4 regions of the Thioalkalivibrio sp. ALE12 genome follow, and region 4 is predicted to be linked to each of the others. Evidence: predicted binding sites of a transcription regulator. Region 4 holds the regulator's gene; each other region holds the start of a gene.
What was found. Region 4 encodes FliA, which starts transcription of late flagellar genes. Its sites were predicted from a motif close to GCTAAAGTTNNNNNNNNNNCNGCCGATA; they were not measured.
Positions count from the first base shown of each region.

Region 1: the regulator FliA is predicted to act here: its motif matches at 1,835-1,862, upstream of F614_RS0110650 (methyl-accepting chemotaxis protein).
Region 2: the regulator FliA is predicted to act here: its motif matches at 5,073-5,100, upstream of flgM (flagellar biosynthesis anti-sigma factor FlgM).
Region 3: the regulator FliA is predicted to act here: its motif matches at 2,537-2,564, upstream of F614_RS0101110 (methyl-accepting chemotaxis protein).

Region 1 covers NZ_KB905911.1:13,615-21,567, forward strand. Annotated here, with positions in the region: gene F614_RS0110640 (superoxide dismutase) at 1-77, opposite strand, end outside; gene F614_RS0110645 (DASS family sodium-coupled anion symporter) at 250-1,752, shown strand; gene F614_RS0110650 (methyl-accepting chemotaxis protein) at 1,932-3,842, shown strand; gene F614_RS0110655 (amidohydrolase family protein) at 4,273-5,100, opposite strand; gene F614_RS0110660 (glutathione S-transferase N-terminal domain-containing protein) at 5,123-5,557, opposite strand; gene F614_RS0110665 (DsrE family protein) at 5,999-6,604, opposite strand; gene phoU (phosphate signaling complex protein PhoU) at 6,672-7,394, opposite strand; gene pstB (phosphate ABC transporter ATP-binding protein PstB) at 7,421-7,953, opposite strand, start outside.
Region 2 covers NZ_KB905911.1:63,924-71,876, forward strand. Annotated here, with positions in the region: gene pheT (phenylalanine--tRNA ligase subunit beta) at 1-2,340, shown strand, start outside; gene F614_RS0110890 (integration host factor subunit alpha) at 2,345-2,644, shown strand; gene F614_RS0110895 (MerR family transcriptional regulator) at 2,628-2,984, shown strand; tRNA gene F614_RS0110900 (tRNA-Pro) at 3,272-3,348, shown strand; gene F614_RS0110905 (flagellar brake protein) at 3,421-4,137, opposite strand; gene F614_RS0110910 (flagella synthesis protein FlgN) at 4,221-4,706, opposite strand; gene flgM (flagellar biosynthesis anti-sigma factor FlgM) at 4,722-5,036, opposite strand; gene flgA (flagellar basal body P-ring formation chaperone FlgA) at 5,143-5,832, opposite strand; gene F614_RS0110925 (chemotaxis protein CheV) at 6,128-7,066, shown strand; gene F614_RS0110930 (protein-glutamate O-methyltransferase CheR) at 7,272-7,953, shown strand, end outside.
Region 3 covers NZ_KB905905.1:231,079-239,031, reverse strand. Annotated here, with positions in the region: gene F614_RS0101125 (mechanosensitive ion channel family protein) at 1-230, shown strand, start outside; gene F614_RS0101120 (ExeM/NucH family extracellular endonuclease) at 248-1,951, opposite strand; gene F614_RS0101115 (Rrf2 family transcriptional regulator) at 1,971-2,408, opposite strand; gene F614_RS0101110 (methyl-accepting chemotaxis protein) at 2,609-3,916, shown strand; gene F614_RS0101105 (undecaprenyl-diphosphate phosphatase) at 4,178-5,056, shown strand; gene F614_RS0101100 (ABC transporter permease) at 5,085-7,619, opposite strand; gene F614_RS0101095 (ABC transporter ATP-binding protein) at 7,616-7,953, opposite strand, start outside.
Region 4 covers NZ_KB905905.1:117,538-125,490, reverse strand. Annotated here, with positions in the region: gene F614_RS0100600 (chemotaxis protein CheA) at 1-1,507, opposite strand, end outside; gene F614_RS0100595 (protein phosphatase CheZ) at 1,553-2,329, opposite strand; gene cheY (chemotaxis response regulator CheY) at 2,425-2,805, opposite strand; gene F614_RS0100585 (RNA polymerase sigma factor FliA) at 2,847-3,614, opposite strand; gene F614_RS0100580 (MinD/ParA family protein) at 3,611-4,435, opposite strand; partial or broken gene flhF (flagellar biosynthesis protein FlhF) at 4,604-5,711, opposite strand; gene flhA (flagellar biosynthesis protein FlhA) at 5,760-7,862, opposite strand; gene flhB (flagellar biosynthesis protein FlhB) at 7,862-7,953, opposite strand, start outside.

The DNA.
Region 1 (7,953 bases), on a different contig from region 4:
TATTCCAGCGTCTCGGCGGAGATGTGCGGCTCCAGCGCGTTCTTGGCGTAGGGCAGATCGGGCAGTTCGTAGGCCATGAAAGACTCCTTGGACAGTGTCGTGAGAAACTGCTGTGGCAGCGTCCCGAAACGGGCACGCCGCATAACGGGACAACGATAGTCACGTTGCCCGGACGATGCAATTTCCGATGGTACGGGTTGGTTTTGGCCCGGGCCGTATACCCTGATGCTTGACCGACGAAAGAGGCCCATGGCAGCGACCGAGGACACGGCAGGGCAACGCGACACCCAACCGGAAAAGACCCCTCCGGTGAACTGGCGCGGGCGCATCGGTCTGTTGCTGGGGCCGGCGATCTTCGCCATCTTCCTGCTGGTACCGGCCCCGGCGGGGTTCGATCCGGCGGCCTGGCGGGTGCTGGGTCTGACGCTGTTCATGGCGACCTGGTGGATCAGCGAGGCCCTGCCGCTGCCGGTGACGGCGCTGCTGCCGATCGCGGTCCTGCCGGTGCTCGACATCGTGCCCATGGACGAGGCCACCGCGCCGTACGCGAATCCGATCATTTTCCTGTTCATGGGCGGCTTCGCCATTGCCCTGGCCGTGCAGCGCTGGGATCTCCACCGGCGCATGGCGCTGGCGATCGTGGCGCGCGCCGGCAATCGCCTGCATGTGCTGGTGGGGGCCTTCATGCTGGCCACGGCGGGGTTGTCCATGTGGGTCAGCAATACCGCGACGGCGGCCCTGATGCTGCCGATCGCGCTCTCGGTGCTTGGACTGATCGAGCGCGGCGCGTCTCCACAGGGGCCGGACATGGAATCGCGACGCCCGGCCCTGGCGCTCCTGCTGGGCATCGCGTTCGCCGCGAACATCGGGGGCATGGCGACCATCATCGGTTCGCCGCCGAATGCCCTGACGGCCGCGTACCTCGGGGATCGCCACGGGATGGAGATCGGGTTCCTGGAATGGATGACCCTGGGGCTGCCGCTGGCGGCGGTGCTGCTGGCCCTTGCGTGGTGGTCGCTGACTCGCTGGGTGTTTCCGGTGCACCGGGTGGAGCTGAACGGTCTGCGCGCGCTGCTGGACGAACAGCGCGCGACCGTGGGCCCCTGGTCGGTCGCGGAAAAGCGGGTGGCCGGGGTGTTTCTGCTGGTTGCGCTGGCCTGGCTGACACGGCCGCTGCTCGAGGGCTGGCTGCCGATCTCGCTGACCGATGCCGGCATCGCGATCCTCGGGGCCGGGTTGCTGTTCCTGGTCCCGTCGGGGTCGCGCGAACAGCGCCGGCTGCTGAGCTGGGACAACACGCGCGAGCTCCCCTGGGGCGTGCTGTTGCTGGTAGGCGGGGGTTTGAGCCTGGGTGCGGCGATCGAGTCCAGCGGGCTGGCGGAGCTGGCGGCGGATGCCCTGGTGATCGCCCAGGCCTGGCCGCTGATCCTGATCATGGCCGGGGTGGCGCTCCTGACCATGACCCTGAGTCATGTGACGAGCAATACCGCGACAGCGGCTACGCTGTTGCCGCTGGTGACCGCGTTCGCGCTGAGCATGGACGTGCCCGTGCTGTTGCTGGCCCTGCCGGTGGCGTTTGCCGCGTCGGTGGCCTTCATGCTGCCGGTGGCGACGCCACCCAACGCCATCGTGTTCGCCAGCAACCGGCTGCGGGTGCTGGACATGGTGCGTGGCGGGGCATTGCTCTCGGTGCTGGCGCTGGTGCTGATCAGCCTGGTGGTCTACGCGTTTGCCGAGATTCTGTTGTTGTAGCCCGTCTGAGCGCGGAGCTCGGAAGCGGCCCACCGAAGCAATCTTGTCCCCTGAGAACCTGTGGGGAAGAAAGTACCTTCGTATTCAAGTTTTAGGATTCGCCGCCGCTAGGAAGGACGACTGACCTGAATCTTGATTCTGAAGCCGGCCGTGACCGGTGCAGGAAAGGACGCGCAGACATGTTTGACAATATCCGGATTGGTGTACGGCTCATGGTGGGCATCATCGGCGTGGTCGTACTCGCCGTGGTGCTGACGCTGGTGGTGGTGATGAACGCCCTGGGCACGATGGCGGATCGCGCCGAACAGCGCGAGCTGAATGACCTGGCCGGACAGTTGCTGGATCGGCTCGACCAGGAGGCGGCGCGAGCCACGGCGATGGCCGAGACGGTCGCCCGCATCCCGGATATCCAGGAGGCAATGGCCACGGGCGATCGCGAGCGGCTGGCCGCGATGACGGTGCCGACCTTCGAGTCGCTGAGCACGGACTACGGGGTGCGCCAGTACCAGTTCCATACGCCGCCGGCGACGTCCTTCCTGCGCGTGCATCGTCCGGACCGCTTCGATGACGACCTGTCCGGCTTCCGCCAGACCGTGGTCGATACCAACAATAACCAGGCGCCGATCTCCGGTCTGGAAGAGGGTGTGGCGGGCCTCGGGATTCGAGGTGTCGTGCCGATCGCCCATAACGGTGAGCACGTGGGCTCGGTGGAGTTTGGCCTGTCCTTCGGTGATCCCTTCTTCGAGCAGTTTACCGAGGAGCTGGGGGCGCCGGTCGCGCTGTACCTGCGGGACGACGGACGTTTCAGCCGCTTTGGCGGCACCATCGATGGCGAGGCCACCTTCAGCGCCGCCGAGATGCGCGAGGTGCTCGGTGGCGAGCGACACGTGCGCAACGTGACCTACCAGGGCAAGCCGATGGCGGTGATCGCGCGGCCGGTGATGGACTTCTCCGGGGACGCGGTGGGCGTCCTCGAGCTGATGGTCGATCGCAGTGCCTATGTCGACATGGCGCGCAATGCCACAGGTACCGTGGTGATGGTCGGCGTGATTGCTGTGGTCCTGGGCGCGCTGCTGGCCTGGTTCCTGACGCGCAGCATCGTGCGGCCGTTGTGCCAGACCGTGGACCGTCTGAACGACATCGCTAGTGGCGAAGGGGACCTGACGCGTCAGCTGAAGGTATCCGGCAAGAACGAGCTGGGGGATCTCTCCATCGCTTTCAATAACTTCGTGGAGAAGATCCGGGTGCTGATCCAGCAGGTGGCGGCCGGTTCCGACCAGGTAGCGGCCGCGGCCAACGAGCTGTCCGCGACCAGCGAGGAGACCAACGAGCAGGTCCGCCGCCAGAAGGCGGAGACCGACCAGGTCGCCACCGCGATGAACGAGATGACGGCCACCGTGCAGGAAGTGGCCCGGAATGCGGCGGACGCCGCCGCCGCCGCGCAGACCACCGATCAGGATGCGAACGCCGGCCAGCAGGTGGTGCAGAAGACGGTCACCGCGATCAATGGCCTGTCCACTCAGGTGGACAGCGCCGCCGAGGTGGTCAGTCGTCTGTCGCAGGACGCCGAGGAGATCAACAAGGTCCTCGAGGTGATCGGCGACATAGCCGATCAGACCAACCTGCTGGCGCTGAACGCGGCGATCGAGGCCGCCCGCGCCGGCGAGCAGGGCCGCGGCTTCGCGGTGGTCGCGGACGAGGTGCGCACGCTGGCCAGCCGCACTCAGGACTCGACCCACGAGATCCAGCAGATGATCGAGCGGGTCCAGACCGGTACGCGCGAGGCGGTGCAGGCGATGGAAGACGGCCGTGCCAAGGCCCACGAGAGCGTGGAGCAGGTGAACCTGGCCGGCGAGTCGCTGGTCGCGATTACGCAATCCGTCACCCGCATCAGCGACATGAACACGCAGATCGCCAGCGCCGCCGAGGAACAGTCCACGGTGGCCGAGGAGATCAACCGCAACGTGGCCAACATCACCGAGGTGCTGGATCAGACCGCGTCGGGTTCGGAGCAGATCCGCAATGCGTCCGAGGAGCTGTCCAAGCTGGCCTCCGAGCAGCAGCAGCGCGTGGGTCAGTTCAAGGTCTGATCACGATCAGGTGCCGGGAGCCGAGCCCGCCATCCTTTTGGGGTGGCGGGCTTTTTCATGCGTGTGTGGTTGAACGGCTTGGTTCACCACGAAGTGCACGAAGGCACGAAGAAGGGCTGGGTCGAGGGCGAAAACCGGTCTACAGGAAGAGGAGAAGATTGGAAGCGAGATTGATGGGGTAGTGGATCGGGCACGGTCTGACGGGGAGGGTTGGTTGGAGGGCTGGTGCTCGAGCGGACGCGGGCGGGGGCTTCGCGGGCGAGCCCGCTCCCACAGGGGGCTCGGCCGGCGGGCTGGACGGGTCACGGCGTCGGCCAGGCCCCGGGCGGTTTTAGCCGATTCATCCTTCGAATCTTTCGGCCTTCCTGTGAATCGCCCTTGACCTGGCCCTTCTTCGTGCCTTCGTGCGCTTCGTGGTGAATCCAGGCCCTTACTGGGCGGGAAAGAGCCTTTCGCCGTTCTCCCATGCGATCGCGCGGGCGACGTCCTCGGGGAGTTGTTCCAGCCAGGCGCGGGTCTCGTCCTTTAGGCGCGTGTACTGTTCCCAGCGGGTGCGCGTGAAGGTGTCCACGCCGATCATGAAGCGGTCGGGGTGGGCCAGGAAGAGCTCGAACCAGGCGTCGTCGATCTGGCCGCCGGGATTGATGCGCGGGTTGCGCATGGACAGGTCCATGTTCATGCGCGGGTGGCGTTCGAGGTAGTCCTGCACCAGCGGCGGGTACGCGTAGCTGCCGGCATGGGCCCAGAGGATGCGGACCTCGGGATGGGTCGCGTAGGCGTGGTCGATTACGGCGGGGTCGCCGTGGATCATGATGGTGAGGTCGCGCGCCACGGCCAGGTCCAGCAGCTGCTCGAAACCGGGGGCGAAGCGGTCATCCGCCAGGATATGGAACTCGCCCAGGCCGCGCCATTTCACGTCGGATTCATCGAGCATGCGGGCGACGCGGTCGCCGAGATCCTCGACATGCATCCAGTCCATCTTCTTGCCCAGCCGCTGCGAAACCTCCAGGAACGGCACGATGCGCGTATCGGACCCGGCCTTGAGGCGGCGGATCAGATCGTCTTCGGGGGCCATGACGATGGCGCTGCGCACCTCGTTGGCGGCCAGGGTGCGCGCGACGTCGCTAATGCCGAAGTGTGCGGCCTCGGCCGGCCGGTAGTGCAGGTGGGCGTCAAAGATCGGCGAAGCGGCGCTGGCCGCCGCGAATGGCAGGGTCAGCAGGAGCGCGAGCAGGGAACGACGGATGGAGTGATACATGGTCTTCGGCTGTCGCTCCGGGTCAGGAACGCGGCGGGGCGTCGGTGGCGGCGGCCGGCGCGGCCTGTTGCGGATCGAAGCGCTCGCGCAGGTAACGGATGATCGCGTCGGATTCGTACAGCCAGCGCACCGAGTGGTCGTCTTCCTCGATGCGCAGGCAGGGTACCTGAAGGCGCCCGCCCTCGTTCTGCAGCTCCTCGCGCCAGGGCCCGGCGGCCTGGGCGTTGCGCAGTTCGATGTCCAGCGAAAGCCGCTGCATGGCGCGTCGGGCCTTGATGCAGAACGGACAGGCCGGGAAGTGATAGAGGGCCAGATGGCGGGTTTGCTCGTCGACCCGGGCCTGTTCGGCCGGGTCGCGCTCGATGCCGCGCGGGCGCGAGACGCGCTCCCCGATCAGCATGAACGGGGTCAGGATCAGGCGCACGCCACGGAAGAAGGTTCGGATCAGGAATCGCATGCGGAAAGCATGCCACAGGAGACCGACGGCGTTACAGCATCCCGAAGGCCGGAGTGTTAGTCATGCTGCTGCAAGGGCGGTTTAAGGGCGGATTCACCACGAAGCGCACGAAGGCACGAAGAAGGGGCGGGTCAAGGGCGGAGAATCGATTTACAGGAAGAGGGGAAGATTGGAAGAGATATGGATCGGGTAATGGGTCTGGCAGGGCCCGGCGGGGAGGGGTGTTTTGAAGGCCGGTGGCTGAGTGGGCGCGGGCGGGGGCTTCGCGGGCAAGCCCGCTCCCACAGGGGGTTGCCCGGTGCGTTTGCCGGGTTCCGGCCGGTTCTGGCCGATCCATCCTTCGCATCTTCCAGCCTTCCTGTGAACTGCCTTTGACTTTGACCTGGCCCTTCTTCGTGCCTTCGTGCCCTTCGTGGTGAAAAAGGTCTTTCAATCAGTAGGTCAGGGATTGCCGAAGTCGAACTGCCAGGGGTCCTGTTCGGGGGCGTCGAGCAGGGAGGGGCGCAGGCGGATGATCTCGAAGCCGAGCGCGCGGTAGTCGTCGAGGCGATCCGGGGCCAGATCGGCGACCTCCACGAAGTCGGCGAAGGCGTCGGCCTCGATGCCGCGCCAGTCTGCGAAGGTGCCACAGACGGCGACGCTTACGTCTTCGTCGCGCACCAGTGCCTCGACCTCGGCGTGCAGGCCGGGGTGCTGGCCGGCCTCGCCGCGGGTGAGGGTGAACTGCTCCGCGCCGTGGGCGACGATGGCCACCGGGAAATCCGGGTCGTCTTCGCGCAGCCGGGCGATGTTCGCGCGGATCTCGGGAAGCAGCGCGGCGAGTGCCGCGCGGTCATTCTCGATGATCTCGAAGACCACGCCGGCGGGGCGTTCGTCGCGCTCCAGCATCTCGAGTACGGCGGCCGAGGGTTCTCCCGCGGGCGCCTCTTCGGGTGCGCCGAGCGGGTTCGCGGCCAGCGCCGGCATCGCGCTCAGGATGCACAGGCACATGGCGACGAGCCCCCCGGAGCGGGACGCGAACGACTTGAGGAGGCTGTAGCTGCGCATGCCCCCATTGAAGCGGGCACCGGACCGGGACGCAAACGACCGTGTCCCGGGTGCGACGGGACCTGCCTCAGTGGCGGTCGCCGGTGGCCTCTTCGGCCATCTGGTCGTAGCTGGTGTGGCGCACGTCCTTGCCCTTGACGAAGTAGACGACGTATTCGCAGATGTTGCGGGCGCGGTCGCCGATGCGTTCCAGCGAACGGGTAGCCCAGATGATGTCCATCAGGCGCGGGACCGAATCCGGCGAGGCGGTCATCTGTTTCATCAGCTTCTGGGTGATGATCTCGTACAGGCTGTCGATCTGGATGTCCTGCTGCGCCACACGCACGGCCTGTTCAACATCCATACGGGCGAAGGCATCGAGAGCGCCGCGCGTCATCTCGCGGGCGTGCTCGCCCATGCTGGCGATGTCCGCCATCGGGGCGCTGTTGCGGTCCGCGTCCAGCAGGTGCAGGCCCATGCGGCCGACGCGCTCGGCCTCGTCGCCCATGCGTTCCAGGTCGGTGATGGTCTTGATCACCGCGATCACCAGGCGCAGGTCCGAGGCGGTCGGCTGGCGCCGCGCGAGGATGTGGGTGCATTCCTCGTCGATCTCGACCTCCTTGGCGTTGATCTGGTAGTCCGAGGTCATCACTTTTTCGGCGAGTTCGACATCCCCCTCGACCATCGCGTGGACAGCATCGGCGAGCTGCTGTTCGACCAGGCCGCCCATGGCCATCACCTGCTTGATGATGTCCTCCAGCTCGGCGTTGAACTGCTGCGAGATGTGCTGTTTGAAGAAGCTCTTGTCCATTGTGGTATCCCCTTGCGGTCGCGACGTCAGCCGAAGCGGCCGGTGATGTAGTCCTCGGTCTGCTTTTTCGCGGGCGAGGTGAACAGGGTGTCGGTGTCGGCGTATTCGATCAGTTCGCCCATGTACATGAAGGCGGTGTAGTCGGATACGCGCGCGGCCTGCTGCATGTTGTGGGTGACGATGACCAGCGTGTAGTCCTTCTTCAGCTCGATCATCAGTTCTTCGATCTTCAGCGTGGCCAGTGGGTCCAGCGCGGAGCAGGGCTCGTCCAGCAGCAGGACCTCGGGGTCGATCGCGATCGCGCGGGCGATCACCAGGCGCTGCTGCTGGCCGCCGGACAGGCCGAAGGCGTTCTCGTGCAGGCGATCCTTGACCTCGTCCCACAGCGCCGCGCGCTTGAGCGATTTCTCGACTACCTCGTCCAGCCGGCGCCGGTTCTTGACCCCCTGCAGGCGCAGGCCGTAGGCCACGTTCTCGTAGATCGACTTGGGGAACGGGTTCGGCTTCTGGAACACCATGCCGACGCGTCGGCGCAGCTCGGGGATGTCCACGGTCTTGT
Region 2 (7,953 bases), on a different contig from region 4:
CTGCAGGAATGGCTGCAGATCGACGAAACCCCGGAGGCGCTGGGGCATCGCCTGACCATGGCAGGGCTGGAGCTGGACGCCCTGGAACCCGCGGCCCCGGATTTCAGCGGCGTGCGGGTGGGTCATGTCCTTTCGGTGGAGCCGCATCCGGATGCCGATCGCCTGCGCGTGTGCCGCGTCGCGGCTGGCGCGGCGGAGCCGCTGACCATCGTGTGCGGGGCGCCCAATGTGCACGAGGGCATGCGTGCGCCTGTGGCCGTGGTGGGGGCGGTTTTGCCCGGCGATTTCCGGATCAAGCGCTCGAAGCTGCGCGGGGTGGCCTCCGAGGGAATGCTCTGCTCGGCCCGCGAGCTGGGCCTGTCCGAGGATGCGGCGGGACTGATGGCGCTGCCATCGGACCTGGAGGCCGGCCTGGACCTGCGCGAGGCCCTCGGGCTGGACGACACCATCCTCGAGGTGGACCTGACCCCGAATCGGGCGGATTGCCTGGGGATGCGGGGTATTGCCCGCGAATGTTCGGCCTTGCTCGATCGCCCGCTGCACGCCCCGGACATGCCGGGCGTGCAGGTGGCCAGCGAAGCCCGTGTGACCATTGAGGTCCGCGATGCGGAGGCCTGCCCGCTGTATGCGGCGCGGGTGCTGGAGGGGCTGGACGCGAAGGCTGCCACACCGGTCTGGATGACGGAACGCCTGCGGCGTGCCGGGGTGCGTCCGCTAAGCGCCATCGTGGATGTGACCAACTACGTCATGCTGGAGCTGGGCCAGCCCCTGCATGCCTTTGATGCCGGGCGCGCCGGTGAACGGATCATCGTGCGCCGCGGGGAAGGGGGTGAATCCCTGGCCCTGCTGGGTGGGGAGCAGACGGTGAAGCTGTCGCCCAGGGACGTGGTGATTGCTGGAGAGGATGGGCCGCTGGCGCTCGCCGGCGTGATGGGCGGGGCCACCAGTGCGGTCGACGACGCCACCACGCGGGTAATCCTCGAGTGCGCTCATTTTACCCCGCGTGCCCTGGCCGGCCGCGCCCGGGCCCACGGGTTGCACACCGATGCCTCGCACCGCTTCGAGCGCGGGGTCGATCCCACCCTGGTCCCCCGGGCCATGGAGCGCGCCACAGAGCTTCTTCTTGCGATCTGCGGAGGGCAGTGCGGCCCGATCGAGCAGACCGGCGAGACGCCGGCTCCGCACCGGGAGAGCGCGATCACCCTGCGCCCGGAGCGGGTCCAGCGGCTGCTGGGGATCACACTCGATGGCGCCGAGATCGAACGCATCCTGCGGGCGCTGGACTGCGAGGTCGAGACGGTCGGTAATGGCTGGTCGGTGCGGGCGCCGCGCGCGCGGTTCGATCTGGAACGCGAAGAGGACCTGATCGAGGAGCTGGCGCGGGTGCACGGCTACGATGCCCTGCCGCAGACCCTGCCGACGCCCGTGGCGCCGGTGACCCCGGACAATGCCCTGCGGTCACTGCGCGACGGGCTCGCGCGCCGCGGGTTTCACGAGATCATCAGCTTCAGCTTTGTTGCGGCGGACACGGCCCGGGCGTTCTATCCGGACGTCGAACCCCTGGCCCTGGCCAATCCCATCTCGTCCGACCTGGCGGTGATGCGTCCCGGGCTGTGGCCGGGTCTGGTGACCACCGCGGCGTATAACCAGGCGCGCCAGCAACCGGATCTGCGGCTGTTCGAGCACGGTCTGCGGTTTGTTCCGGGTGCCTCGGGTTTGCGCCAGGAGGCACGCCTGGCCGGTCTGCTCGGGGGCCGGGTGGCGCCGGAGCACTGGGAAGGGGCCCCGAGGAAGATCGATTTCTTTGACGCCAAGGGGGTGGTGGAGACCCTCTGCGAGCGGGTCTCCGGAGAGCTGGGCTTCCGTATGGAGTACCATCCGGCGCTGCATGATGGTCAGTCGGCGCGCGTTCGGGTGGATGGCCAGCCGATTGGCTGGGTCGGGCGGTTGCACCCCTCCCTGTGCGAGCGGTTCGATGTGGAGCCCGTCTACCTGTTCGACCTGGATGCGGTCGCCGTGGCCCGCGCGCCGGTGGCCCAGTTCAGCCCGCTGTCGCCCTATCCGTCGATCCGGCGCGATCTGGCGGTGGTGGTCGGCGAATCGGTCGCCGCCGGCGACGTGCTGGCGGCCATCCGGGAGCTGGACCTGGAGCTGGTGCAGGATGTCCGCCTGTTTGATCTGTACCAGGGCAAGGGCTTGAATCCGGACGAGAAGAGCCTTGCTTTGGGCTTGATTTTACGGGCTTTTGATCGCACCCTAGGCGAACAGGATGTGGCTGGCGTCACCGACGCGGTGATGCAGCATCTCCAGGCCCGGTTCAACGCAACCCTGAGACAATAAGGCGATGGCAGCTGTTACCAAGGCGGATCTTGCCGCCGTGCTAAACGAGGAACTGGGTCTCAACAAGCGCGAGGCCAAGGAATTCGTCGAGATGTTCTTTGAGGAGATGCGCCAGTCGCTGGAAGCAGGCGAAGGTGTAAAACTCTCGGGCTTCGGCAACTTCATCCTGCGCGACAAGAACCAGCGTCCGGGACGCAATCCGAAGACGGGCGAGGAGATCCCGGTATCCGCGCGACGCGTGGTTACCTTCCGCCCGGGGCAAAAACTGCGCGAGCGGGTAGAGAGCTATGCTGGAGGCGAGTAACCACCAGGAACTGCCCGCGATCCCGGGCAAGCGCTACTTCACGATCGGCGAGGTGGCGGAGCTGTGCCAGGTCAAGCCGCACGTGCTGCGCTACTGGGAGCAGGAATTCCCGATGCTGGCGCCGGTGAAGCGCCGCGGGAACCGCCGCTACTATCAGCGCCAGGACGTGATCCTGATCCGCCAGATCCGGGCTCTGCTGTACGAGGAGGGCTACACGATCAACGGGGCCCGCCAGAAGCTCTCCGGTGACGAAGCGAAGGGCGATCGCCAGCAGGCCCAGCAGATCATCCAGGACACCATCTCCGAGCTCGAGTCCGTACTGCGCACGCTCCGCGCCTGACCTTCCTTGTGCCCGCGTTAAGAAAGTCTTTTTGAACCACAGAGGGCACGAAGTTCACGAAGAAGGTCTTTCGGGTCTGGTCGCGGGTTAAAGGGCCGCATCCATTGCGGCGCATCCCGTCTCCGAATCCGCGAGCCATCGATGCCTTCCGTTTTCACGCGTTTCTCTGTGTCCTCCGTGCACTCTGTGGTGAACTAAACACTCGTGTGCCGTGATGGGCGCTCGGTTCGCTTTGGCGGTGTTGGGTGCTTTCGTGACGGCGGGGAATCGGATATAGTTCGCGGCTTCGGGGCGTGGCGCAGTCTGGTAGCGCATCTGCATGGGGTGCAGAGGGTCGCAGGTTCAAATCCTGCCGTCCCGACCAAACAGGAAGCATGAAAAAGGCCGCTTGTAGCGGCCTTTTTTGTGTCTGACGTCCGAGTTTGTCCGGGCGGGTCTATTCCATCGAGCGGCGACGCGCCTCGCGCTGGTAATGCAGCAAGGCGAGGTTGGTCTGGCGCTCCAGCCACTGTGTCATCCCGACAATCTCGAAGCCGGCGTATTCGTAGCCCTCCCGCGTACTGCGCCGCCGGTTGGCCAGGCGCAGGTCGCCCGAGAGCCGCTCACTGACGTCGGGGAGCAGCAGATTGGTGAACGCGAGGGTGGTGCCGGTCTCCAGCGTGTCGAGCGTGGCCGTGGCCAGCTCGATGCACATGCCCTGGCCCGAGAGATCGACGAGCTCGCCGATGACCGGGTCCTTCCAGCCGGGCGCGCGCAGTTCGATCTGCGGGCGCTGGGCCATGGGGATGTGAACGCGGAAGGTTTCGCGGCGCTGGAGATGCTCCAGTGTTTCGGGGTAGGGGCAGGCGTACAGGGCGCCGCCTTCTTCATGTTCGATCCGGGCCACGGTGGTGGAGAAGCGTACGGCCACGCCGCGCAGCGCGGCGAATACCCGCAGGGGCATACCGGAGGTGACATGCTGGTGCGCGCGCGGCGGATTCAGTTCGTCGAGAAAGAGTTCCTTCGCGGCGGGGTCCAGCCGGACCAGGGCCGAAGTGTACAGCGGGCCGTCGGCGTCGAGCCGGACGCTGACCAGGGTGAGCTTGTGGTCCAGGTCCTTGAGAATGCCGGCGATCCGGTCCGGCTTGTCGACCGTGTAGTCGGTTTCGTCCATGCGTCCGTGACGTTAGCTGGGTGTGAGGACGCAAGGTACTGGTCGAGCATCCGAAATGCCAGCATCGGTGCGAATAAGCTGCATCAGGCTTGTGTGATACGGCGTCCGCCACGGGTGTTGGGGCGGGTGCGCCCGTAGGGGTCGTAGGTCGCCGCCGGGCCGGCCTCTTCGCCGCGCAGGATCTGCATGGAGAGCTCCACGCGCTGGCGATCGCGATCGATCAGGCGTGCGTTGCCCTGGTTGAGGGTGTTGCAGCGCTCGATGGACTGGCGCAGGGCCTGCCAGTGATCGTTGAGGACGGCACCGTCGTCCATGCGCGAGAGCAGGCGGGCCATGCCCTCGGGTGTGAATGACTCGCTCGCGGCCTCGGCGATAGCGCGCTGCTGGCGGGTCTCGGTCTCGAGGTCCTGCAGCAGCCCCTGCTTGGTCGCCACGACCTCCTGCAGGGTCTCCGGGGTGCGCGCCTCGACCGCGCGGGTCTCCTGGATCAGGGCCTCTTCCAGTTGGTGGGCCAGCCGGATCGAGGTTTCCAGGGAGCGCAGCAGGCGATGGCGCGTGTCGGTGTTCATCGGTGAGGTCCGTGATTAGCGCAGCAGGCGCTCGAGGTCGATCATGCGGTCGGCCAGCTGTTCGTTGTCCACCGGGTAGTTGCCGCTGGCGATCGCCTCGCGCAGCTCGGCCACACGCGCCGCGTCGAACGGGGCGTTCTCGCCGGCGCTGGCGGCCGAACTCATCGCCTGGGCGGCGCCGGTCAGGGTAAGCGAATCGTTACCGGTGGTCGCGGCGCTATCCGACTCTTGCGCCCGGTTGGGCGCGCCGCTGGAGTCCTCGCGGCCCTTGACCGTGGAGCTCTGGCCGTCGGGGCGCAGACTGTTCGTGTTGAGGCCCTTGATATCCATTGTGCCGTCCTGTCGTTGTAACTGTGCTGCAAGTGTTTACGGCCGCGTGTGCTGAAACTGTAGCCCTGTGGCGGTGGTTTTTGTAACACCGATCACAGAGTCGGCATCAAAGTGTCACCCGGACGTGCCCGGAGGGCTGGATTTCGCCCTCGACCACGCGCCCGGACGAGGTGTTCTTGACCCGGATGCGGTCCCCGAGGCTGCCGTTTTCCAGGGCCTCGCCCTGCATGCGGATGGCGATCGAGCCGTTTTCGGCAAGGATCGTGACCCGCTGGCCGCGGCTGACGATCTCGCGCTGGGTGACGTGCTGTGTGCCGATGATCTGGCCCGGACGAATGCTGCGCCGGGTCTGCTGACCGATGAGGGCCGACTTGTCTTCATGATAACTGCCCGCGTGGCGTGACGTCTCGATGCGCTGGAAGCGCAGATCGCCGCTGGTCAGCGTGTGCTGGCGAGGGAGGTTGCGACTGGCCACCAGCACCTGAGCGTAACGTTCCACCGTGGCCGGGACATACAGCTGCCAGGTGACCGGGCCCGCACACTGAAGGTGGATCGCGGTATTGCCGTCGCGGCGGCCGCCGGGCGGGAAACGGGCGTTGAGTCCGTCATGGCAGTAGGCCAGCCGGAGCCGGTTGTCGAGCTGGCCGATCTCGATATTGATGTCGTCGCTATGTTCGGCGTCCAGCTCCTGCAACAGAAACTGTTCCGCGGCCGCGCGGATCTCCGCAACGGGGTGGATCTCGGCGTGGGCCGGCACGGAGAGCGCGAACCACGCCACGAGAGCCATGAGCCCCATGGGGATGCAGCGTGATGTACAGGTTGTATGTGGATGCATATGCCGGTCCTCGCCGCCCGAGGGAATACCCCGGGTCTGCCGCGTCCGTTCGCGGACCCGAAGCTATGCAGGTTTGATGCCAGTTGTCCGGGCGGTGCCCGACTCAAGGCCCGGCGTTCAATGCCGTTATCCCTGGGAAGCGGCGCCAGAAGGCGCATACAGGCGATTGCAAATGACAGCCCGGGGGTGCGCGGTGCACACTGAGCTCCCGGGAGCGGCTCGCGGCAGATGGGCGCGGGACAAGGAGAGCAGCACCATGAGTCAATTCATTGACGATGTGAACCAGCGAACGCAGCTGGTGGGTCAGAACCGGATGGAACTGCTGCTGTTCCACCTGGGTGGATCACAGACCTTCGGAATCAACGTGTTCAAGGTGCGCGAGGTGATCCCGTCGCCGCCGCTGCGCCAGATCCCGGGGTCGATGAGTGTGGTGCGCGGTGTGGCTACGCTGCGGGGCGGCACGGTGCCGATTATCGATCTGGCGCGCGCCATGGGCCTGCGCAGCGCGGCCGGTGCCAGCGACAGCGGCGACCAGAAGGTGGTGGTCACCGAGTTCAACCGTTCGGTTCAGGGGTTCTGGGTGTCGGCCGTGGACCGGATCGTGAATGTGAACTGGCAGGACGTGAAGTCCCCTCCGCGTGGTACGGGGCGCGAGTCCTTCCTGGTCGCGGTCACCGAGATCGACAACAAGCTGGTCGAGATCATCGACGTGGAACGGGTGCTTTCGATCGTCAATCCTCTGCCGACCGAGGTCTCCGAGTCCATCCGAGCGGACGCCACGCCAGCGGGGGGGCGCAAGGTCGTGATCGTTGACGACTCGGTCGTGGCGCGCAAGCAGATCGAGGGGGCGATTCGCGGTCTCGGGTTCGAATACGAGGTTTTCAAGGATGGTCAGGAGGCGCTCGACTTCCTGGAGCAGAAGGCCGGGGAGGGCCCGGTTCGCGACCAGATCGAGCTGGTGATCTCGGACATCGAGATGCCACGCATGGACGGCTATACGCTGACGGCGCGGATCCGGGACAATCCCGCCCTGAAAGATCTGAAGGTGCTGCTGCATTCCTCGTTGAGCGGCGAGTTCAATACCGACATGGTCAAGCGCGCCGGGGCCGATGCGTTTCTCTCGAAATTCAACCCCGACGAACTGGCCAACGCGGTGCTCGACCAGACCGGGCGCGAGGATCAACAGGTCGAATGACCGCCGGGGGGAACGGGGTTGCCGCCCGGCAAGGCCGGGGCGGCGTCACATGGCCGACAAGGGCCCAGTGTCGTGTCCCGCCTGCGACACCGTATACTGAAACCCGCTACCGGGGATTCCCCCTGCGTTTCGTGGCGCGGGCGCCGCTGTCAAGGACTCGTCATCAGGATGCTAATCACCATGGACTGTGCTCGGGGATGAACCGGTGATCGATTCCCGCGATTACGAGGAGTTTTCCCGCTTCCTGCAGGACTGCTGCGGCCTGGTGCTGGGTGACAGCCGTCAGTATCTGGTGTCGAGCCGACTGTCCCGGCTGCTCGACGAGTTCGACTTCAAGAGCGTGCCGGAGCTCCTGCACGCGATGCGGCAAGCCCCGAATCCGCGGCTGCGCACCCGTGTGATCGACGCGATGACGACCAACGAAACCTCGTGGTTTCGCGATGGCTTTCCGTTCGAGATCCTCCGGCATGTGTTGTTGCCGGAGCTGGCTGCGAAGGGAAGCAGCATCAAGGTCTGGTCTTCCGGCTGTTCCAGTGGCCAGGAGGCCTACAGCATCTCCATGGTCGTCTCCGAGTGGGAGGAATCCCGCCCCCCGCGCAAGGTGCCGGTATCCATCCTGGGGACGGACCTGTCGGAGAAGATCCTGGATGACGCCCGGCGGGCGGTCTACGACGGCCTGAGTATTGTGCGCGGGTTGAGCGAGAGCCGCCGCGCGCGCTTCTTCGAGACCGTGACGGACGGCCACAAGGTCGTTCCCGAGGTCCAGCGGCGCTGTCGTTTTCAGAAGCTCAACCTGATCGACAGCTACGCGGCACTGGGCAAGTTCGACCTGGTGTTCTGCCGCAACGTGCTGATCTATTTCTCCGGCGAGACCAAGCGACAGGTTC
Region 3 (7,953 bases), 110 kb from region 4:
CGTTGAAGATCCAGCTCTCGGTCTGGGCGCGGCGGGAGAAATTCCTGGACCTGCGTAACTCCATGCACGAGGGGGTGAAGGCGGCACTGGACGAGGCCGGTATCGACATCCCGTTCCCGCAGAGGACCCTGGGCAGCCTGGGCGGGCCGTTGCCGGTACGGATTGTCGACAACGTGTCGGCGGCCGAGGCGGAGGCCGCCGTGCCTGCGGAACCGGACGCCCGCGACTGAGTGGCCGCAGTCACCGACTAGTCCAGGTACAGGTCGGCCCAGACCGGATCGTGATCCGAGGCGCGCCAGGGCCCGTCGGCCGGGGCGCGGCCATCAAATCCGAGGAATTCCGGTTCGTCGGCGTTGACCGCCCAGGTGGCGCCGTCCCGGACTCGTTCACGCAGCGTGTCGGGCCCCAGCAGGTAGTCCAGCTGCCCGGCCTGGCCGCGAAAGACGTAGGTATGGGCGGTACCTGGGTCGTCGTGCACGAGATCGTGTTTTCCTGCGGCATGGAGGACGTGCAGGGGGTCCTCGGCGGCATAGGCGTTGAGATCGCCCAGGACCACGACGGGAGCATCCGCGAACTCGCCGGTTTGCTGTTCGCGTATCCAGGCGACGAGGCGTTCGGCCTGCGCGGTACGGCGCTGGTTCCAGCAGCCCTGGCCACGGTCGATATCGCCGCTGTCGGGGCAGCCGCTCTTGGCCTTGAAATGTACGACCACGGCACCGAGATGTTCGCCGGTAGCGCCCGCTTCGAACCAGCCCAGCAGCGGGGGGCGGTGGTGGACGGTATCGCGGTCGGCGGCCGTGTCGACCAAACGCAGCCGTTCCGGTCGGTAGAGCAGGCCGACCTTGATCGCGTCGTCCCCCGGTGCCGGGTGAACGATGGCCGCATATTCGCCACGCTCCCCGGGGCGGGCGTTCAGGCGCGCCACCAGGGTCTCGCGCGCAGCCGCGGCGTTTTCCAGTTCGACCGCGCCCAGCAGGTCCGCATCCAGGCCCTGCAGCAGGGCATCCAGCTTGGCGGTCTGGCGTTGGCGCTCGGCCGGGGTCTGCGCGCCACGCTCGCCCAGCGTGACGAAGTCATTCTCCATGTTCGCGGTGGCAATGCGCAGATGACCGGGATCCGCGGCCGGCACCGGGCCGGGACGGTCGCCGCCGGTCCAGTCAATGGGCTCGGTGGGGTGGATCCGGTACGCGCCGAAGGCGTGGGTGAGGATGCCGGTGAGGCCTTCCACCGAGCTTCCCGCGCGGCGGGTCCCCTGGTCGTCGAGGTACGGGATCGGGTCGGGGTTCGCGCGATAGCTCCCGTCGTCCAGTTCGATCCGCCGATCCATGTCCTGGCGCCCCGGGCTGTCCGCGGGGGCGGTCTGGCCCGGATGCGTCAGGCGCCCGTCGGCGGCCAGCGTCAGGCTTCCGTAGCGGCCGAGGTCCCGGTTGTCCGTGACCGTCAGGCGCTGCGGGAAACGGACCGGCTGGTCGATAAAGTCGCCCAGCCGGTCGGCCGCGGCGGGCAGGCGCAGGTCGACGGGGGCGGGCGGTTCGCCGTCGGTGCAGGTCACCACCGCGTCCAGTTGCGAGAGTTGGGGGCGGCCTCGATGGCGGGTGAAGGCGCCGTGCACCTGCAGGCGCTGCCCGGCCGCGACCGGGTCCCTTCGTGGGGCGTAGACGAACAGGCCCGTGGCCCCGGTGGCCGAGCCCTGTTGCAGGTAGAAGCCCCCCAGCTGGTCCGTGTCCATGAAGACGCCGGTTACGGTGCCTTCCGCGACCACCTCCGTTCCTTCGGGGAGGGCCCCCGCGCGCAGTTCGGCGAGGGGGGTGGGTGTGGTCCCGGGATCGGGACAGGCCTGGCGTGCGTCGGCGCTCGCAAGCGCCAGCAGGCACGGAACGGCCACGGCCAGCCAGCGGGCGCCGGTGTGCGCGTGCAGGGCGGTTCGTTTTCGGGGTGCGGGCCGTTCCATGGCCGAAGGATACCGGCGTTCAGGCGCTCTTGCCGGGATGCAGGAGCTCGTAGAGGTAGTCGGGCGCCTGGGTCACATCGGCAATGGTGTAGCGGTCGAGCACGGCGAGGAAGGCGTCGCGTGCGTCGTTGAGCACCCCGCGCAACTGGCAGGCGGGCAGGATCGGGCAGACGGGCTTCTCGCAGTCGATCACGTTCAGATTGGGCTCCATGTCGCGGATTACGCTGCCGACGTTGATCTCTCCGGGGTCGCAGGCGAGCGAGATTCCGCCCCCCTTGCCGCGCCGGGTGATGATGTAGCCCTTCTGGCCGAGCTGGTGCACGATCTTGACCAGGTGGTTGCGGGGGATGGCGAACTGCTCGGAGATGTCGCTGACGGTTACGCGCTGCTCGCGCGGCTGCACGGTGAGGTACATCAGGACGCGAAGGGAAAAATCGGTATAGCGGGTGAGCTGCATAGGAGGGTTTCGTCGGTTCGCGGTGATCGAGGATATGCTTGAACGTATATTTCAGAGAACCTTAATCGGTCCGGACTTGCGTCACAAGCGCATGCGTTGCGGGCACGTGAAGCACAGGTGCGCCACGGCCTATAGTTTCGGGCCGGTGGGTCGTTACAGCGATAACAAAAGCCGGAGTGTACCGGCATCAGGGGGCAGCAATGGAGCAGGAGAGTGGGTGGCTGAGTCGCCTTTCGCTGGCGGGACGTTTCTCGCTCGCATTGAGTGCGATTGTCGGGGTGTTCTTCCTGATCGCCGCCGCGGCGGTGTTCTGGCATACGGCCACGCTGAAGGGCGGGATGGAGGCCACCCTGGAGCAGGTCATGCAGGAGCACGCGACCACGCCGGCCCTGGAGGCCGAAGTGGCCGCTGCGGTGGACCGGCTGCTGGATGTCGCGGCCTGGCAGGTCAACGCGATGATGCTGGGCGTGGCGATTGGCGTGATCGTGGTGGTGTACTTCCTGTTCGTGTTCATGATCCGTCGCCGCCTGGCGGAACTGGCCGGGCGATTCCGTGCGGTCTCGGAGGGTGAGGGGGATCTGCGCCAGCGCATCGAGGCCCCGCGCAACGACGGCATCGACCGCCTGGCCCGCCTGTTCAACGCCTTCATCGCGCGTCTGCAGCGCATGGTCTCGGAGATGGTGGAGCATGCACGTGAGCTGGGGGAGTCGGTTGGCACCCTGCACCGCGTGGCGGAGGAGACCAACCAGGAGGTGCAGCAGCAACAGGCGCGGCTGGGCCAGGTGGCGACGGCCATGAACCAGATGACGGCCTCGGCCGAGGAGATCGCCCGTAACGCGCGCACGGCCTCCGAGGCGGCCGACCAGGCCGAGACCGAGACCCGGACCGGCTCCGGCGTGGTGGACACCACCGTGCGCACCATGCGCGAGCTGGCCAGCGAGATCGGCACCGCCAACGAACAGGTAGCGCGCCTGCAGGCCGAGTCGGACCAGATTGGATCGGTGCTCGATGTGATCCGCGGGATCGCCGAGCAGACGAACCTGCTGGCACTGAATGCGGCCATCGAGGCGGCCCGCGCGGGCGAGCAGGGTCGGGGGTTTGCCGTGGTCGCCGACGAGGTGCGGACGCTCGCGACCCGGACCCAGGAATCGACGACCGAGATCCAGGCCATGATCGAGCGTCTGCAGGCGGGTGCCCGCTCGGCGGCCGGGGCGATGGAGCGCAGTCGGGAGAAGGGCGAAACGGGCGTGGACGAGGCCGCCGGTGCCGGCGAGGCCCTGCAGTCGATCCGCTCGGCGGTCGAGCGGATCCGGCATCTCAACAACGAGATCTCCGGTGCCGTGTCACAGCAGGCGGAGGTCGCGCGCGAGGTGGATGGCACCCTCACGGAGGTCAGTCAGGGGGCCCAGGTGACGGCGGCCAATGCCGAGGCCACCGCCAGCGAGACCGATGCCCTGGTGGCGCGCATCGAGCAGTTGCGAAGTCTGACGACCCAGTTCCGAGTCTAGGAGCCAGTTGGATTTGGGACTGATCTGCTGCGCGCGCAGGAGAACGGCCCCTTTTTCCGCTCTCTCTCGTTACATAGTGCCCACTATGCGCCTCGAGAGACCGAAAAAATGGGCTCGCTCTCCCGCCACGCTCGCGACGATCACCCAAATCCGACTGGCTCCTGGCCGGGCTTTTGCCGGCGGTGCGACGCCGGTACCGACGCCGGGTAGGTGGTTTGCGTATACTGCGGCCCGCCTCGGGATCACGGAGCCGCACCTGTCATGACAGTCTGGGTCGCCACCCTGCTCGGGATCGTGCAGGGCATCTTCATGTTCTTGCCGGTCAGCTCGACCGCCCACCTGGTTCTGACCCAGCACTGGCTGATTCGTCAGGGCGAGCCACTGCCGCCTCCGGAAAGCCCTGAGATGATCCTTTTCGATCTGGTGGTGCACGTCGGCACGCTGGTATCGATTGTCTTTGTCTTCCGCAAGAGCCTGCTGCGGCTGAGTGGCGGGATCGCCCGCGAGAGCTGGCAGTGGGCCTCCGCCCGGGGCTCCGCGGGGCGCGAGATGCTGTTCCTGCGCCTGGCGCTGCTGTGCGGGCTGTCGGTGTTCGCGACCGCCGTCGTGGGTTTTACCCTGAAGGCCGGGTTCGAGCAGGTGTTTGCCCACCCGACGCTGATCGCCGGGACGCTCAGCCTCACCGGCGTGCTGCTGTGGTGGACGGACCGGTTGCAGCGGCGCCCGCTGGGCCTGCGCCAATTGAGCCCGAAGATCGCGGCGATCATCGGCGTGGCGCAGGGTTTCGCGCTGATTCCCGGGCTCTCGCGCAGCGGTATGACGATCGTCTTCGCGCTCTTCACCGGGCTCAAGCGGCGCTGGGCGGCGGAGTACAGCTTTTTCCTCGCGATTCCCACGATCCTGGCGGCGACCGCCGTGCAGTCGCTGGACGTCCTGAACGGCAACGGCCTTGGGGACCTGAACTGGACGGCCCTGGCGGTGGGCTTTGTGGTATCCGCGCTGGTCGGGATTGTGTCGCTGAAGATGGTGTTGTTCTTCCTGTACCGCGCCAACCTGAAGGTCTTCTCCTTCTACCTCTGGGCGCTGGCGCTACTGGTCCTGTTCGGTTTCCTCGACGTGGACATCATGTACGGCCACTGATCGGGGCACGCGAGTACCCCGGCTCGGCTTATTCCGGGCCGCGCAGCACCGCCAGCGGGGCCTGGTCCAGCACCCGGCGCGTCCCCAGCCAGCCGGCCAGGGCGATCCCCAGCGTACCGCCCCCGATCCCGTAGACGAAGGTCAGGGGATTGACGCTGTAGTCGAACTCGAAAACCTGCCAGGCGAGCAGGGCGCCCACTGCCGTGGCGATCACGGCCGCGAGCAGCCCGGCCAGCAGGCCCAGGGTCCCGAACTCCGCCAGCAAGCCGTTGCGAATGTGGTCGCGACGTGCCCCGAGGGTGCGCAGCAGGGCGGCCTCCCGTCGTCGGACGTCGCGGGTGGCCTGGACCGCGGCGTAGAGCACGGTCAGCCCGGCGATCAGGGTGAACAGGAAGACGTATTCGACCGCCCGCGTGGCCTGGTCCATCACATCGCGGACCTGCGCGAGGATGGCGCTGACGTCGATGGCCGATACGGCGGGGAACTCCCGCAACCACTGGTTCTGGGCGCTGCGCTGGTCTTCGGGCACGTGCATGGCCGTGATGAAGGTCCGGGGCTGCTGGTCCAGCAGCGGAGGCGGGCCGATGACGAAGAAATTCACCTGGAAGCTGTCCCAGTCGACCTCGCGGACGCTGGTGATCGGACTGCGGATGGGCTGCCCCCCAACCCGGAACGTCAGGTAGTCGCCCAGTGCCAGGTCGAAGCGTTCCATGAGTCCGGCCTCCACCGACCAGCCCCGGTCGGGATCCTGCCCGGCCTCGCCGAACCAGTGTCCATCGACGATGCGATTGTGCGCCGGCGGGGTGTGCGCATACGACAGGTTGAATTCGCGATCCACCAGTCGTCGGTCGCGATCATCGTCAAAGTCCTCCGGATGAACGCGTTCGTCGTTGATCTCGATCAGACGGCCACGGATCATCGGGTCGAGTTGCGGGCGTTCGAGGCCGGCCGCCTCGACCCGGTCGGCGAAGGCCTGCTCCTGGCCCGGCTGGATGTTGATGAAGAACTGGTTGGGGGCGTCCTCCGGGATGCTGGCATCCCAGGCCTCCAGCAGGTCGACGCGCACGATCGCCAGCAGCAGCAGGGCCAGGATCCCGACACTGAAGGCCACCAGTTGCACCGCGCTGAGGCCGCCGCGCCGGGACAGGTTGGCCAGCCCGAAGCGCAGGGCCATGCCGCCGCGGTTGCGCAGAGGCCTCAGGGCGAGCACCAGCCCCATTCCGAGGACGGCCAGCAACGCGATGGCCACCGCGGTGCCGATCAGGACCCAGGCGGCGAGTTGCGGGTCGGCGGCCTGCCAGTAGAGTAGGCCGCCGAAGGCGAGCAGTGCGAGGGCGCCGGAGAGCCATACCGAGGTGGGCGGCAGGCCCAGATCGCGGCGCAGGACGCGCAGCGGCGAGACCTGGCCAATGCGCAACAGCGCGGGGAGGGCGAAGCCAACGGCGGTAATCAGTCCCACGCCCAGGCCGGCGACCAGTGGCCGCGCCCCCGGAGGAGGGAGATCCCCGTCAAGCCAGCCGCCGAGCAGGGACGCGAGGACGAACTGCGCGGCGAAGCCGATGGCGAGCCCGACAGCGCTGGCCAGCAGGGCGACCAGCACCACCCGGCCGAAGTAGGTCAGCAGGACCCGGCGGCCGCTGGCGCCCAGGGCGCGCATCACGGCCGCCGGATCGGCGCGGCGCTGGGCGAAGTGATGGGCCGCCACGGCAATCGCGGCCCCGGCCAGTAGCACCGCCATCAGCGAAGCGAGCCCGAGGAAGCGCTCGGCGCGCTCGATGGCCGTGCGCAGCTCCGGGTTCGCGTCGTCCAGGCCCAGGAGGCGTTCCCCGGCCTCCAGTTCGTCCCCCAGCCAGGCGCGGAAGGCTTCAATCTCCGCACTCGGCCCGGCGGCAAAGAACTCGTAGCGCACCCGGCTGCCGGGGCCGATCAGTCCACTGGCGTCCAGGTCGTCGAATGCGAGCATCAGACGCGGTGCGATGTTCAGCAGGTTGCTGCCACGGTCCGGTTCATGCGCGAGGGTGCCGGTGACCTCCAGGTCCAGGTCGCCGACCTCTACCCGGTCGCCCACCTGAAGCCCCAAGGCCTCGAGCAGGGTGGATTCCAGCCAGGCGGTACCGGGTTGCGGCCCGCGTTCGCGCGGTTGCTCCTCCCCGTCCGGTCCCGAGCGGGTGCGGGCCTCGCCCTTCAACGGCCAGCTGGGCTCGACTGCGCGCAGGGCCGCCAGGCGCGACTGGTCGTCCTTGCCAAAGACCACGCTGGGCAGCGAGGCGGTGCGCGCCGTGTCCAGCCCGCGGTTCGCGGCTTCGTCGGGCCAGCCCGCCGGCAGCGGGTTGTCACTGACCACCGCAAGATCACCGCCGAGGAGGGCGGTGGCCTGCTGGGCCATCCCGCGATCCACGCGATCGGTAAAGAAGCCGACGGCGGCGACCGCGGCGACCGCGACGACCAGCGCCGCGGCCAGTACCCGCAGTTCGGCGGAGCGCCATTCCCGCCAGGTGCCGCGCAGCAGCGCGCGCAGGGGATTGCGGCCCTGACCCCGGGTATGGATGTGGCTTGCCGTCATGCCAGCACGCCATCCTGAATGGAGATGATGCGGTCGCACTGCGCCGCCAGTTCCGGATCATGGGTCACCAGCACCAGTGCGGTGGCGGGCCCGTCGCCGTCCGGATGCCGGGCCAGGCCGAACAGCAGCTCGATGATGCGCTGCCCGGTCTTGCCGTCGAGATTCCCGGTGGGCTCGTCGGCGAACAGGACCGCCGGGTGGTCGACAATGGCGCGGGCAATGGCCACCCGTTGCTGCTCGCCCCCCGAAAGCTGGTGCGGGTAATGCGCGGCGCGTTCGCCAAGGCCCACGCGCTCCAGGGCCTGGCTGGCCCAGCGGTTCAGGGTGGCCTGAT
Region 4 (7,953 bases):
AGAAGCCGGCCATGAAGATCACGTTGAAGGCCTCGCGATCGGTCATGCGCTCGGCCATGGCCGGTTCCATCAGGCCTTTCTCCACGGCCTTGCGCCGCAGGGCCTGCGGGTCCATGCCGCCGCCGTCGTCCTTGATCAGCAGCGCGATGTGATCGCCTTCCTGAGCGGCCCCCAGCACTACGGTCCCCTTGCGCGGCTTGCCCGCCGCCTCGCGTACCTCGGGGGTCTCGATGCCGTGGTCCACGGCATTCCGGACCAGGTGCACCAGCGGATCCGACAGGGCCTCGACCAGGTTCTTGTCGAGGTCGGTGTCCTCGCCGAAGATCTCCAGCTCGATCTCCTTGCCCAGATTGCGGGAGAGATCGCGGATCACGCGCGGGAAGCGGTTGAAGACCTTCTTCACCGGCTGCATGCGGGTCTTCATCACCGAGGTCTGCAGATCCGAGGTCACCAGGGCCAGGGAGCTGATCGCCTTGCCCAGCTCGTCATCGACATGCTGCGAGCGCAGCATGCTCAGCCGGTTGCGCACCAGTACCAGCTCGCCCACCAGGTTCATGATCTCGTCCAGGCGCTCGGTGTCGACGCGCACGGAAGTCTCGCCCTGCGGGGCCGCCCGACCGCCCCCCTCGGCACCCCCGCCGCCGGCACGCGCGCCGCCACCGCCCTGGCCTCCTGCAGCGGTATCGGCGGGCGCGGCGGCCTTCTCCGGTTCGGCGGGTTCGGGCTTCGCCGACGGGGCTTCCGCAGGTTCGTCGTCTGCGGGGCTGGGGACCGCCCCGGTAGCGGCCGGCCCGGCGCCCTTGGCCTGCAACTCGTCCAGCAGGTTCTCGAATTCGTCGTCGGTGATCAGGTCGCCGGAGCCACTCGCATCCTCCGCAGCCGGTTCTTCTCCGGCCGCATCGCCCGCGGTGGAGCCCGTCTCCACGGGCTTCGGCGGCTGATCGCCGTGCAGGCTGTCGAGCAGGGCCTCGAATTCGTCGTCGGTGATCTCGTCACCGGCACCGACCATCGCTTCGCCATCCGCCGCCGGTTCCGCATCCGTATCCGCTTGCGGTTCGGGCTCTGGCTCCGGCTCGGGTTCCGGGGGCGGCGGCGCGGCGGGCTCCGCCGCCACGTCCTCGTTGTTCGCCATGCGCCGGAGGTTTTCCACCAGGTCGGCCTCGGCGGGCGTGGGATCCACGCCGGAGCGCAGGTCCCCGAACATCACGTTCAGGGTATCCAGCACCCGCAGCATGGTGTCCATCAGGTGACTGTCCGCCCGCCGCTCACCGTTACGCAGCAGGTTGAAGACGTCCTCCGCGTGATGGCACACGGTCACCAGGGGATCCAGGCTCAGGAAGCCGGCCCCGCCCTTGATGGTATGGAAGCTACGAAAGACCGCATTCAGCAGATCCCGGTCATCCGGATTCTGTTCCAGGTCGATGAGTTGCTCGTTGAGCCCCTCCAGCAGTTCCCCGGCCTCGATCAGGAAGTCCTGAAGGATTTCGTCATTGGGGTCGATGGCCATTCAGTCTCTCCGGTCGCGTGGCGCCATTCGCATGAGGGGAACTGCCTAGAAGCCCAGGCTCGATAGCAGATCGTCCACCTCGTCCTGTCCTTGAACGACATCCGCGGCGGAATCTTGAGTCTTGGGCACGCTGGGACCGTGACCCTTGCGGTCCGCCTCGCGATCCTCCTCGCGTTGTTCAAGCGACGCCTCGGCCGCCTCGACCTGCTCCATGCGCCCACTGGAGAGCCGGATCAGGGACACCAGGTTCTCTTCCAGGTCGGTCACCAGCTGGATCACGCGGCGAATCACCTGGCCGGTAATATCCTGATAGCTCTGTGCCATCAGCACCTCGGAGAGCAGCCGGCGCAGCTCCTCGGTGTCTTCCCCCGCCTGCGCGAAGAACGTGTCGAGCTCGCGGGCAAAGTCCCGGAACTCCTCCACCGAGAGCTGGCGGTTGCGAAAGCGCGTCCACTTCGCCGTCAGGTTGGCCGCCTGCTGACTGAACGACTCCGCGATCGGCAGGCTCGACTCGATGGCATTCATGGTGTCGTGGGCCGCCTGTTCGGTCATCGTGACCACGTAATTCAGGCGTTCCTTTGCGTCCGGGATCTCCGCCTGGGTCAGTTCGACCAGACGCGAATCGCCGCGGAAGCTTTGCAGGGCCTCGTGAAGATCACGGGTCAGCTTGCCCAGCTCGTCGAAGAGTTCGCGGTCATAGGGGCGCGCCAGATCCTGCACCAGCGCCCGGGCGCCCGTGTCGTCGCCCGCCTCCAGCGTCTTGACCAACTGCCGCGCAAGCTCCAGCTGATCGTCGCGTGGTGGGTGTTCCTGTTCAGTCATGAGAAGCCTCTTGCGGGTACGGCGCGGAAGGTTTCGGACGACGCCCGCGGCGGTCGGTGCCACGGGCGTCGGGCATATCGGTCACAGGCCCATGATTATCCCTGTGCTTCAATGCGTTCGAAGATCTTGTCGATCTTTTCCTTCAGCGTCTCGGCGGTGAACGGCTTGACCACGTAGCCGTTCACGCCCGCCTCGGCCGCCTCGACGATCTGGTCGCGCTTGGCCTCCGCCGTCACCATCAGCACCGGCATGGACTTGAGGTTCGGGTCGGCGCGCACGGCCTTCAGCAAGTCGATCCCCGGCATGTTGGGCATGTTCCAGTCGGTGATCAGAAAGTCGAAATCCCCGTTCTGCAGCATAGGCAGCGCGGTGCTGCCGTCGTCGGCTTCCTGGGTATTGTTGAAGCCAAGATCACGCAACAGGTTCTTGATAATGCGCCGCATCGTGGAAAAGTCGTCCACGATGAGAATCTTCATTCCCTTGTCCACACGTCACTCCGGGATTCGTAGGGTGGGTTTTAGAATAACTGCAAAGCCGTACCGTCTTCGAGCCACGAACCCAGGCGGGCGCGCAGTCGAATGGTGGCCTGACTTCGGATCTGGCTGACGCGCGACTCGGTCACGCCCAGCACGGCGCCGATCTCGCGCAGGTTGAGCTCTTCGATGTAGTAGAGCGACAGCACCAGCCGCTCGCGTTCGGGGAGATCGCCGAGGGCTTCGGCCAGTTCCTGACGGAACTCACCGGCCTCGAGGGTGCGGGCCGGCGACACCTCCTGCCCTTCGATCACGCGATCGGCCCCGTCGTCACCCCCGCCGAGGTCGTCCAGGGCGAACAGGTGGGCTCCGGCGTGATCCTGCAGCATCTCGTAGTACTGGTCGATCGGCACGTCCAGCTCGGCGGCGACCTCGCTGCCACGCGCCGCCCGCCCCTCGCGCGCCTCGACGGTCTGGATCGCCGCGGCAATACGCCGACTGTTGCGGTGCACCGAACGCGGTGTCCAGTCACTGCGGCGCAGCTCGTCGATCATCGCGCCACGGATGCGGATCCCGGCGTAGGTGGCAAAGGTCGCGCCCTGGCCGCCCTCGAACTGGCGCGCCGCCTCGAGCAGCCCGATCATGCCCGCCTGAATCAGGTCATCCACCTGCACCGAGGCGGGGAGCCGCGCCATCAGGTGATGGGCGATGCGGTGGACCAGCTCGACGTGATCGGCAATCAGCTCCTCGTGCCCGCCGCTGGCCGCGGAGGCCGCCTGATAGCCGGAAAGTCGATTACGCGTCGTCATCATGCGCTCTGCAGCATCCGTTCCACGAAAAACCCGACGCCACCGTGGTCACCGCCGCCCACCGGCCAGCGGTCTACGGTCCGTGCCAGTTCGGCAAAGGCCTTCCCCGCCGGGCTCCCGGGGTACTGCTGTACCACTGGCGCGCGTTTCTGCACCGCCTTGCGCAGGTGATCATCCATCGGAATATAGCCGGCCAGGTCGAGCACCACCTCCGGCAGGTAGTTGCCGCAGACGGTATTGAGTTTCTGCATCAGTCGCTCGGCGCCTTCGCGGCCGTCGACCATGTTCGTCACCATGCGGAAGCGACGCAGGCCATGATCGCGGTGCAGGACCTTGATCAGGGCATAAGCGTCGGTAATCGAGGCGGGCTCGTCGCAGACCACCACCAGGGTCTCCTGGACCGCGCGGCAGAACGACGTCACGGATTCCTGCAGGCCGGCCGCGGTGTCCACGATCAGCACATCCAGGGGTTTGCGATAGGCGCTGAAGGCATGGATCAGACCGGCATGCTCGGCCGGCGTCAGGTTGGCCATCGCCGCGATCCCCGAAGCCGAAGGCACCACCTTTACCCCGTCCGGCCCCTGGACGAGCACATCCTCCAGGCTGTCCACATCACCGGTCACCAGGTCGTGCAGCGTGCGCTCGGGACGCATCCCCAGCAGCAGGTCCACGTTGGCCAGGCCCAGATCGGCGTCGAACAGCATGACCTCGCGCCCGAGCCGGGCCAGGCCCACCGACAGGTTCACCGATACGTTGGTCTTGCCCACCCCGCCCTTGCCCGAGGCAACCGCGATGACCTTCAACGGCTTGTTAGTGCGTGGCATAGCGCCCCTTCCCGACCGGTTGAATCAGTTCCAGCGTGGCGGGCTCCGCCGCCCGTGCCGGACGTGCCTGGGCGCGCGCGCGTCGCGGCGGTTCCATCTCCGCCAGGCGCTCGGCCGCCCAGGTCTCGCGGGCATTGGCCGCTGCCCCGGGTTCATCGGCGGCATCCTCCAGGGCCAGTCGGGTCAGATACCCGGTATCGACCCGGTGAAAGTCCTCGGCAATACGCTGGCCATCGCTGACGAACCCCAGCCCCAGGTGCTGATCCAGCAGTACGGACAGGACCTCGCCCAGCTCCTCGGCCTCGTCCAGCTTGGTCAGCACCAGCGCCGAGGGCTCCGCCTTGCGAAATGCCTCCAGCACCCGCCGCAACGCGCTCCCCTGGGTCGTCGCCGACACCACCAGCCAGCTCTCGGCCCGGATGTCCGGCGGCAGGTGCGCGAACAGGGATTCGTCCTCCACTGCCCGCGGGGCCTGTCCCGCCGTATCCACCAGGATCAGGTGCCCATCCTCCACGCGGCGCGCCAGTTCGCGCAACTCTCTCGCGTTCTGCAGCACCCGCACCGAGATCCCCGCCATCTGGGCGAAGGCCTGCAACTGGCGCGTGGCCCCGATGCGCTGGCTGTCCAGGGTGACCAGCGTAACCGAATCCGGGCCCATGCGGCGGATCTGGCGCAGCGCGATGCGGGCCAGCGTGGTGGTCTTGCCAACGCCGGTGGGCCCGACCAGCGCCAGCAGGCCGCCCTCGTCCAGGATGTCCGGCCGGTGGGTGGCAATCGCGCCCGACAACCGCGCCCGCAGGCGTTCCCAGGCCTGTTCCGGCGAGCTGTCATCGAGAATGCTTCCGGCCAGGCTGCGCGCCAGGGCGTCGCTGAACCCGCGGTCGATCAGGCGCGCCTTGCATTCCGCCGCCAGCGGGTGGCGGGCCGCCCAGCGCGCCTCTTCGCTCTCCGCATACTGGCGCGTCATCAGGCTGCGCAGGTCGCGCAGCTCCTGCCGCATGGCGGTCAGCTCCGGGTCGGCCGGCCACGACGCTGCGGCCTGACCGGCGCCGCGCTCGCGGGCCGGCCGGGCGGTTGTGCTCGCTTCGCGGCTCGTCGCGGGCGCGTCCTGCGCGGCTACCGGCTCCGACGCGGCGCCGTCCTCCAGCGCCGCGACCACCTCCAGCCAGCCGTCGACCCGGCGACTGGACAGGATGACCGCGTCCTCGCCCTGCTGCTCGCGCACCTGGCGCATCGCGTCACGCATGTCCCGGGCCCGATATCGTCTGACGTTCATGCTTTTTCTCCTGTGCCGCTCGCGCGGCGGAACCCTTCATCGTGTCGTTCAGGCGGACTGCTTCTGCGACTCTTCCTGGCCGACGGTGGCAACCACCCGGATCCGGCGATTGTCCGGAATCTCGGTGAAGGCCAGCACGGTCAGACTGCGGACCGCGCCGCGCAGCCACCCGGCGATCCAGGAGCGGATCTCCGGTGCCACCACCAGGACCGCCGGCTGTCCGGCCGTCTCCTGGCGGCGGGCCGCATCGGCCACCGAGCGCTGCAGCCGCTCCGCCAGCCCGGGCTCCAGTCCAACCGTGCCGCCCGAGCTCCCCTGCAGGGACTTATGCAAGAGCTGTTCCAACGACGGATCCAGCGCGATCAGGGGCAGCTCGTCCTCCGGCCCCACCAGGTCCTGCACGATCGAGCGCGCCAGGGCCACCCGCACCGCCGCGGTCAAAGTGCCGGGATCCTGACTCTTGACCCCCTCGTCTGCCAGGGTTTCGGCGATCGTGCGCAGGTCGCGGATCGAGACTTGCTCGGCCAGCAGGTTCTGCAGCACCTTCAGCACGATGGACAGGGACAGCGTCTTGGGCACCAGGTTTTCCACCAGCTTCGGCGAATGGCGCGCCAGCTGGTCGAGCAGGTGCTGCGCCTCCTCGTGGCCGATCAGGCGATGCGCGTTCTCGCGGAACACCTGTGACAGATGGGTCGCGATCACCGTGGCGCAGTCGACCACGGTATAGCCGGCACCCTGGGCCTGGTCGCGGTCCGCCGGGTCTATCCACAGCGCATCCAGATTGAACGTCGGGTCCTTGGTCGGCGTGCCCGACACCGTCCCGAACACCTCGCCCGGATTGATCGCCAGTTCGCGCTCGGGGAAGACCTCGGCCTCGGCCACGGTCACGCCCAGCAGGCTGATGCGGTAGGCATTCGGGCTCAGTTCGAGGTTGTCGCGGATATGCACCGGCTGCAGCAGGAATCCCAGCTCCTGCGAGAGCTTGCGCCGCACGCCCTTGATCCGGCCCATCAGCTGGCCGTCCTGGGTGCGATCCACCAGCGGGATCAGGCGATAGCCCACCTCCAGCGACACCAGATCCACCGGCGGCACGTCTTCCCAGGTCAGGTCGCGATCCTCGGACCGGGCCCCGCCCTCGTCCTCCTGCGGGATGCGCTCCACCTCCACCTCGGCCTCGCGGGCCTGGCGCTTGAGCAGGTATGCCCCGCCGAAGATCAGCACGGCCAGGCCCAGGAACACGGCATTGGGCATGCCCGGCACGATCCCCAGTGCGGCGATCACACCCCCGGCCACGTACAGCACGCGCGGGTTGGAGAACATCTGGCCGAAGACCTGCTGCCCCATGTCCTGGCTGCTGGTCACGCGGGTCACGATGATCGCGGTCGCGGAGGACAGCACCAGCGACGGGATCTGCGCGACCAGACCATCGCCGATGGTCAGCAGCACGTAATTGGTCGCGGCATCGCCGATCGTCATGCCGTGCTGGACGGCCCCGATGGTCAGGCCGCCGATGATGTTCACGAACAGGATCAGGATGCCGGCTATCGCGTCACCGCGAACAAACTTGGAGGCCCCGTCCATGGAGCCATAGAAGTCCGCCTCGCTGGCGATCTCCTCGCGGCGCTTGCGCGCCTCTTCCTGGGTCAGGATGCCGGCGTTCAGGTCGGCGTCGATCGCCATCTGCTTGCCGGGCATGGAATCCAGGGTGAAGCGGGCGCTGACCTCGGAGACGCGCCCCGCGCCCTTGGTGACCACCACGAAGTTGATGATGATCAGGATGGCGAACACCACCAGGCCGACGGTGTAGTTGCCGCCCACCACGAAGTCGCCGAAGGCCTGGATCACCTTGCCCGCCGCGTCGGTCCCGGTGTGGCCTTCCAGCAGGATCACCCGCGTAGACGCGATGTTCAGCGCCAGGCGCAGCAGCGTCGCGACCAGCAACACGGTCGGGAACACGGCGAATTCCAGCGGCCGCGGCGTATACACCGCAACCATGATCACCACCAGCGACAGCGCGATATTGAAGGTGAACAGCACGTCCAGCGCCAGCGGCGGCAGCGGCAGCACCATCATCGACAGCATGGCGATCAGCAGGATCGGCGCGCCCAGCCCCCACTTGCCGACGTTCCCGAGGCGGTCGAAGAAGGCCATCAGCGATCCCTCCGCTTGCCGCGCTGCTTGTCCGGATCGAGGTAATCCTCCGGCACTGGCAGGTCATCCGGCATCTGCGCGTCGGCGTCGG